DNA from 2 places in the Bacillus methanolicus genome. Region 2 is predicted to be linked to the other one. Evidence: riboswitches for the same ligand, from Rfam matches in the RefSeq annotation. Region 2 holds a riboswitch; the other holds the start of a gene.

Region 1 (4,200 bases), 1.8 Mb from region 2:
GGAACATCCATTTCAGGAAGGCTGTATCCAATGCGGCCCGGCGTGCTAATTTCAAAAATCAGCGGTTGATCTTGTTTATGCATGGAAATCCCCCAATTCTTTCACGAAAGTATCAATCTCTTCTTTTGTTCTTAATTCCGTTACAGCGATTAACATGTGATTTTCCAGATCTGAAAAATCACGGCCGAGATCATATCCGCCAATAATTCCCTTCTGTAAAAGAGCCTTGTTTACCTCTTTTACAGGCTTATTCAGCTTCACGATAAACTCATTGAAAGCAGGACCTTCAAAGACGACCTCAAAACCATTTTCTTTAAATGCCTCTTTCGCATAATACGCTTTTTGCATATTCGCTAAAGCCATCTCTTTTACGCCTTTTTTTCCTAAAGCCGTCATCGCAACAGAGGCTGCAAGTGCATTAAGGGCTTGGTTCGAACAAATGTTGGAAGTCGCTTTATCGCGGCGGATGTGCTGTTCGCGTGCTTGCAAAGTCAGAACAAAACCTCGGCGCCCTTCCTCATCCACTGTTTGGCCGACAAGACGCCCGGGCAATTTTCTCATCAGTTTGCTTGTAACGGCGAAGTAGCCGCAATGTGGACCGCCAAATGCTGTTGGTATGCCAAACGGCTGGGCATCACCGACAACGATATCGGCACCGAACTTTCCAGGAGGCGTTAATACACCGAGTGCCAACGGATTGCTCGATACGACAAACATCGCTTTTTGGCCATGAGTGATTTCCTCAATCTCTTTTAAAGGTTCTATGCGGCCGAAGAAATTTGGATACTGTACAATGACAGCCGCCACCTCATCTGTCACCATATTTTTCAGTTGCTCAATATCTGTGATCCCGTCTTTATAGGGAACTTCGACTACCTCAATATATTGTCCTTTCGCATATGTCTTTACGACTTCTTTTGCTTCTGGATGAACTGCTGAGGAAATAACTACTTTCTTTCTTCTTGTCTGGCCAGCGCTTAACATAGCGGCTTCCGCAAGAGCTGTTGCGCCGTCATACATGGATGAATTGGCTACTTCCATTCCGGTTAACTCGCAAATCATTGTTTGGAATTCAAAAATAGCCTGAAGTTCACCCTGAGAAATTTCCGGCTGATACGGAGTATACGCTGTATAAAATTCTGAACGGGAAATAACATGATCTACAATGACCGGCATGTAATGATCATAGACACCTGCTCCGAGAAAAGAAGTATTCTTCTTTAAATCTGCATTTTTCTCTGCTAAAAGAGCTAATTCCTTCATTAGGGATGATTCTGATTTTGCCGGTTTAATGTTATAGTCGCCCTTAAAGCGGACGCGTTCTGGAATATCGCTGAACAGATCATCAATAGAAGATACGCCGATTGTTTCCAACATTGCCTTTTTGTCCTGTTCTGTCATCGGTAAATAGCGATGCTTCATCGTTTGCTTTCCTCCCTGTTACTTCTTTTCCCTTTTATAAAATGGTGTTGACACGATAACTGCTTTTAGGCGCTTGCCGCGGATTTCAACTTCGACTTGATTACCAAGTTCTGCTTCCTCCGCTTTTACTAAAACAAGGCCGATATTTTTCTTCAATGTTGGGGATTGTGTACCGCTTGTTACTTCCCCAATATTTTCGTTTCCTTTATATACCTGATAACCGTGGCGCGGAATCCCTCTGTCGATCATTTCTACTCCGGCAAGCTTTCTCGGCACCCCGTTTTCTTTTTGCTGTTTTAATGCTTGTTTGCCAATAAAATCAGCTTCTTTATTAAGCTTCACGGCAAATCCGATGCCTGCTTCAAGCGGGCTTATCTCAGGGGAAAGCTCCTGCCCGTATAGTGCAAGGCTTGCTTCAAAGCGCAGCGTATCACGTGCTCCCAATCCGCATGGCATTACGCCGAATTCCTTTCCGGCCTCCAGGATCTCCTTCCAAAGAGCAGGTGCATCGATTGCATCACAATAAATTTCAAATCCGTCTTCACCGGTATATCCGGTTCTTGAGACAAGCGCTTTTTTACCGTTAATGTTCACATCCTGCTGAAATTCAAAAAAGCCGATATTGCTTAGAGTTGTTTCCGGTGTCAGCTTTTGAAGGACTTCTTCTGCAAGCGGACCTTGCAAAGCCAATTGAGCTGTTTGTTCAGACAAATTATTAATTTCAACATTTTCATCTAAATGGTCTTTGAGCCACTCGAAATCCTTTTCAATATTCGCAGCATTGACAACAAGCAAATAGCGATCTTCATCCAGCTTATAAACGAGAAGGTCGTCAACAGTGCCGCCGTTTTCATAGCACATCGCCGAATACTGGGCACCTCCGGTCTTTATTTTGGAAACATCATTCGTTAACATTTTTTGTAAATACCCAAGACTTCCAGTCCCTTTTACTTCAATTTCTCCCATGTGAGAAACATCAAATAATCCTGCCTTTGTCCGGACGGCTTCGTGTTCTTCTTTAATGCTTGAAAATTGGACAGGCAATTCCCAACCGCCAAAATCAATGGTCTTGGCACCGTATTCCTTGTACGACTCAAATAACGGTGTGCGCTTAAGCTCAGACATCATAATCCCCCTTCATCCAACAAATTAATGTTAGTTTACCCAGAATTTGATTCAATTAAGAAAAATGCAAGCGTCTTAGTCAACCCCGATGAGCGAAGGTACTAGACAAACAAAAAAGGACAGAAAACCCCCTCAAAACATGAGAAGGTCTCTGTCCTTGCACCTGAAAGTTTACCATAGCGGCTTTCCTCTTTGGTGGCTCCATTAATGGCGGAGCACTCTCCAGAGCAGCGTCAAACAAGAGTTCTTTTGCCTGAGAGATTCACAAATCAGCTTTGCTTGCTCCTTCGGCGCTACAAATGTAGTCTCTCCCCTTGTCGTCATTCGCATTTATAAAATTTTCCATTATGGCCATACTACACTTTACGGATAGCTTTTAGATGTTACATTTTAAAATGATTGTTAATATGCAAATTTCTAAACTTTCAAAGCTAATCTTATCCTACCATTAAAGAGCTTGATTGAGCAATAAAATTTTTAGTAAAGGAGCAATTTGTCATGACGGTGCAGATTGAATTCGATTCCTCGTGGCAGGATGAATTTTTGCAACGAATTACTGATGACGGCCCCTGGGGAAACTGGGAGCTATTTAAGCTGGCCGTTGAAGTGGAAAAACATACTGTCATCCCTGAATTCGAAGGTCTGCAAGCTCCGAAGCACCTGCCGAATTTAACTCCACTTCCCCATCAGCTTGAAGTGGCCAGACAAGTTGTTGAAAACATGCATGGCAAAGCCATTTTGGCTGATGAAGTAGGTCTGGGAAAAACAATTGAAGCGGGACTGATACTGAAGGAATATATGATTCGGGGACTTGTGAAAAAAGTGCTTATTCTTGTTCCGGCTTCACTTGTAACCCAATGGGCGAGTGAGCTGAATTCAAAATTCTTTATCCCGGCCATCACCCAGCGAAAAAGCTATGTATGGGACCAATGTGATGTTGTTGTATCTTCGATCGATACAGCCAAAAGAAGTCCACATAGGGAAATGATTTACGAGCAGGATTATGATTTGATTATTATCGACGAAGCTCACAAGCTCAAAAATAATAAAACAAAAAACTACGAGTTTGTTCAAAAATTAAAAAAGAAATTTTGCCTGCTATTAACAGCTACACCCATTCAAAACCGGATTGAAGAAATCTTTCATTTAGTTTCTTTATTAAAACCGGGTCATCTTGGCAATGAATCAGCATTCTTTGAAAAGTACAAACGGAACTCACGGTCTCTTAATGATGATGAACACCTTCGTGAGCTTGTAAATAAAGTTATGATTCGAAATCGGAGAGCCGACACAGGAATTGAATGGACAAAACGGCATGTAGAAACAATACCGATCGAGTTTACAAAAGAAGAACGGGAGCTTTATGAAGCAGTAACAGAATTGAAGAGTGAAGGAAACTGGGTCAACTCAAGCCAATTTTCAGTTATGACCCTGCAGCGGGAGGCTTGCAGCAGCAGGGAAGCTGTCTTTCATACATTAAGAAATATGCTTGAAAAGCAAGAATCTCCTTCAAAAGCTTTTCAAGAGCAAATACAATATTTAGTCTCAAAAGTCGAAGCTGTAAAAACGAACTCGAAAGCAGGAAAAGCTCTTGAACTTATTCAAAAAATAAATGACAAAGTCATTATTTTCACGGAGTACAGAGCCACCCAA
Region 2 (4,200 bases):
GAGAAATTCAAACCTTTATATGAAGAAGTTGAACAAGAGGTAGGATCAGACATGATTGAAAAAATTAAAGAGGCTGGAGATTAAAAGGACACGATCAATCGTGTTCTTTTTTTGGCTCCGAAATTTCGACCAAAATGAACAAAAAGAACAATATAACCATAAAAACTTATTTTCTTAATTGTCTGCTAATATTGAATAAACAAATTCCGAAAGCGCTAACATTAACATAAGGAGGATGAAATGGTGAAATCTAAAAATCTATTAAATAACTTAACGGTAAGAGTCATTATCGGGATTATACTCGGTATTATAGTCGGTTTTCTTTTCCCTGAGTACGGTGAAAAATTAAAGGTTTTAGCTGATGTTTTTATTAAATTAATCAAAATGGTGATTGCGCCGATTATCTTTTTCACGGTTGCTATTGGAATTGGCAGCATAGGCGACCTTAAGAAAGTTGGCCGAATCGGCGGAAAAGCGCTGATTTATTTTGAAATTGTAACAACGTTTGCGCTTGCTATCGGCATCATTGTAGTCAATCTAGTAAAGCCTGGTGTAGGTTTTAATACAAGTGCTGTTGAAGGCGGGAACATTTCTGAATATACTAAGCAAGCGGAAGCAACAAGCCACGGTGCTATCGAGTTTTTAGTGGGTATTATTCCCGATAATATCGTTGCAGCCATGGCAAAAGGTGAATTACTTCCAATTTTATTCTTTGCCGTCCTGTTCGGGATTTCCATGTCAGCAATGGGCGAAAAAGCCAAGCCTGTTGTCACTCTCTTCGAAAAATTAACGGATGTTTTCTTCGGAATAGTAAATATGATTATGAAAGTTTCTCCAATTGCTGCATTTGGAGCAATGGCGTTTACTATCGGAAAGTTTGGCCTCGGTTCATTATTTTTACTTGGAAAATTAATGGGTTCCGTATATATTACGATGTTCCTGTTTATCGTCCTCGTATTGGGTGGGATTGCGAAATTTTACAAGTTTAATATTTTTAAATTTTTGGCTTATATTAAGGAAGAAATCTTGCTTGTACTAGGAACATCTTCATCTGAATCCGCTCTTCCAAAATTGATGGAAAAATTAGAAAAATATGGTTGTTCAAAGTCGGTAGTCGGACTTGTCGTTCCGACAGGATATTCCTTCAACCTAGACGGTACGTCGATCTATCTTTCCATGGCTGCAATTTTTATCGCTCAGGCTTATGGAATCGATTTAACGATCTGGCAAGAGCTTACCCTTCTTGGAGTATTAATGCTGACTTCTAAAGGGGCTGCCGGTGTAACCGGATCTGGATTCATTACCTTGGCTGCTACCCTAGCCGCTTTCCCAATGATTCCGGTTGAAGGAATTGCGTTATTGCTCGGTGTTGACCGATTCATGTCAGAAGCCCGTGCAATTACCAACTTAATCGGAAACGGAGTTGCTACAGTGGTAGTGTCCAAAATGGAAAACGAATTTCATGCGCCACTCGAAACAGTAGCAGCAAATACAAAACAAAAAGCAGTATAAAAGCAGGGGCCAGAGGGTTGGCCCCTATTCCGCATTAAAGCATTAACGTATTGAGGGTCTGGCCCGCGCTGCTTTAAAGCGTTAATGCGTTGAGGGTCTGGCCCGCGCTGCGTTATTGCGGTAAAATTTTTATTGACCGAACCGGCATTATACTGATACTATCTTTATAATTAACTTAATAAAGCAGGCGATGAAGGTTGTGGGTAAAACTATAACTGGAGCAGCTTCTGGAGAGACCGCACGATTGCGGCGCCGAAGGATTCACAATCTCAGGCAAAAGGACAGAAGAGTGGAAAACTGCACTCTTCTTATTTGTTGAGATTGGATGAATCATCCAATCTTTTTTGTTATTACAAAAAGTGAAGAGGTGGAGTTTATGGAAAAAAGACGTGCTGTTGTAAGTGTTATCGGGAAAGACCAGGTTGGTATTATTGCGAAAGTGACGACGATTCTCGCCGAGAATAGAATTAATATTCTCGACATTAGCCAGACGATCCTTCAGGAATTTTTTACGATGATGATGATAGTTGATGTTTCCGGAATCGAAAATTTAGATACATTACGCACGCAATTCAATGATCTGGGAGATGAAATGGGTTTAAAAATAAATATTCAACTTGAAGAAATTTTTCAGGCAATGCATCGGATATAACTTTTAAGGAGAGATTCTAATGACGATTGCAATGGATGAAATGCTCCAAACGATCCGAATGGTTCAAATGGAAAACCTCGATATTCGAACCGTTACAATGGGAATCAGCCTTCGTGACTGTACGGATTCTAATTTCGAAAAAATGAATCAACTTGTCTATGAGAAAATCATGAGTTTTGCCCAGAATTTGAAATCTACTGCTGAGGAAGTGGAAAAAGAATTCGGCATTCCGATTATTAATAAGCGAATTTCAATTACTCCAATTGCAGAAATTCTCGGCAATGCTTCAGTTGAACAGGCCGTTGAGCTTGCAAAAACACTTGACCTTGCTGCTCGCAACCTTGGCGTTGATTTTATCGGTGGATTTTCAGCCCTTGTACATAAAGGTTTTTCGAAAGGAGATCACACACTGCTCGCTGCCCTTCCAGAGGCATTGAGTGTAACAGAACGTGTTTGTGCTTCCGTATCCGTCGCAACCACCAGAACCGGCATCAATATGGATGCAGTGCGCCAGCTTGGATTGATTATAAAGGAAGCCGCAGAAAAAACAAGCGATCGGAACGGGATCGCCTGTGCAAAACTCGTAGTTTTTTGTAATCCTGTTGAGGATAATCCGTTTATGGCTGGAGCTTTCCATGGCGCCGGTGAAGGAGAAGCCGTGATAAATGTAGGGGTCAGCGGGCCGGGTGTTGTATTAAATGCATTGAAGCGCCATCCTGAAGCAGATCTTGGCCAAGTATCTGAAATTATTAAGAAAACAGCCTTCAAAATTACGAGAGCAGGAGAATTAATCGGGCGGGTCGTCGCTGAACGCTTGGGAGTTCCTTTTGGCATTATGGACTTATCCCTTGCACCGACAAATGCGATGAATGACAGTGTCGCAGAAATTTTAGAAGAAATTGGCCTTGAACGAGTTGGAACACATGGAACGATTGCGGCACTGGCACTCATGAACGATGCGGTGAAAAAAGGCGGCGCGATGGCAAGCTCCTACGTTGGCGGGTTAAGCGGCGCATTTATCCCGGTCAGTGAAGATAATGGAATGATCCGGGGAATCCTTGATGGCGCGCTATCTTTGTCAAAACTTGAAGCGATGACTTGCGTATGCTCTGTCGGCCTTGACATGATTGCACTGACAGGAGATGTAACTCCTTCCACCCTATCCGCAATTATCGCTGATGAAATGGCGATCGGAATGATCAACAAAAAAACAACAGCAGTCAGAGTCATTCCTGTTCCCGGTAAACGTGAAGGAGATATCGTCGAATTTGGCGGGCTTCTCGGCCGTGCCCCGGTAATAGGCGTAAATCCATTTCAATCAGAAAAACTTATTCAGCGGGGCGGCAGAATTCCAGCCCCACTACAATCTCTAATCAATTAACGCGTTACTGCGATGAGGGTCTGGCCCGCAGTACTTTAACGCGGTACAGCATTAAGGGTCTGACCCCTTCAACAATGAAAAAGCTTGCAGAAGTACTTCTGCAAGCTTTTTTGCTTTTAACCGACTTTTCTTTCTAAGATTGTTGTGTTATTTAATGTGCTGTGTTTTCTTCCGTATACAAAATAGATTACTAGACCAATTACAAGCCATGAAACGAAACTGATCCATGTTGTAGACGGCAATTGAAGGGTAAGATATCCGCAGAATAAAAATGCCAATATAGGAATCAACGGAACAAATGGCACTTTGAATCCTCTTCCAGAAGAAATTTTCGCTTTACGAAGATACAAAATACCGATTGACACAGTCATAAACGCGAATAATGTACCAATGTTTGTTAATTCAGCAAGTTTGTTTAATGGAACAACACCTGCAAAAAACGAGACAATAAGGCACGTAATCCAGGAATTAATAACAGGTGTTTGTTTCTTTTTATCAACACGAGATAAAACTTTTGGAAGTAAACCATCACGGCTGATTGCATAAAACAGGCGAGTTTGTCCATACATCATCGCAAGCAGTACTGTCGTGATACCTGTGATAGCACCTAAAGAAATAAATCCGGCAACCCAATCTTGGTTAATATAATTAAGAG

Evidence for each region. A riboswitch is a leader RNA that binds a small molecule or an ion and turns the genes downstream of it on or off. The one in region 2 is predicted to bind glycine.
Region 1: linked by a shared signal. The riboswitch ahead of gcvT (glycine cleavage system aminomethyltransferase GcvT) and the one ahead of C0966_RS00345 (ACT domain-containing protein) in region 2 are both predicted to bind glycine.

What each region holds. Positions count from the first base shown of each region.
Region 1 is NZ_PNFF01000001.1:1,875,524-1,879,723, forward strand. Features, by position in the region: gene gcvPB (aminomethyl-transferring glycine dehydrogenase subunit GcvPB) at 1-83, opposite strand, end outside; gene gcvPA (aminomethyl-transferring glycine dehydrogenase subunit GcvPA) at 76-1,422, opposite strand; gene gcvT (glycine cleavage system aminomethyltransferase GcvT) at 1,441-2,547, opposite strand; glycine riboswitch at 2,779-2,871, opposite strand; gene C0966_RS09435 (DEAD/DEAH box helicase) at 3,046-4,200, shown strand, end outside.
Region 2 is NZ_PNFF01000001.1:85,597-89,796, reverse strand. Features, by position in the region: gene C0966_RS00355 (DctP family TRAP transporter solute-binding subunit) at 1-84, shown strand, start outside; gene C0966_RS00350 (dicarboxylate/amino acid:cation symporter) at 241-1,512, shown strand; glycine riboswitch at 1,730-1,807, shown strand; gene C0966_RS00345 (ACT domain-containing protein) at 1,889-2,164, shown strand; gene C0966_RS00340 (PFL family protein) at 2,184-3,545, shown strand; gene C0966_RS00335 (amino acid permease) at 3,662-4,200, opposite strand, start outside.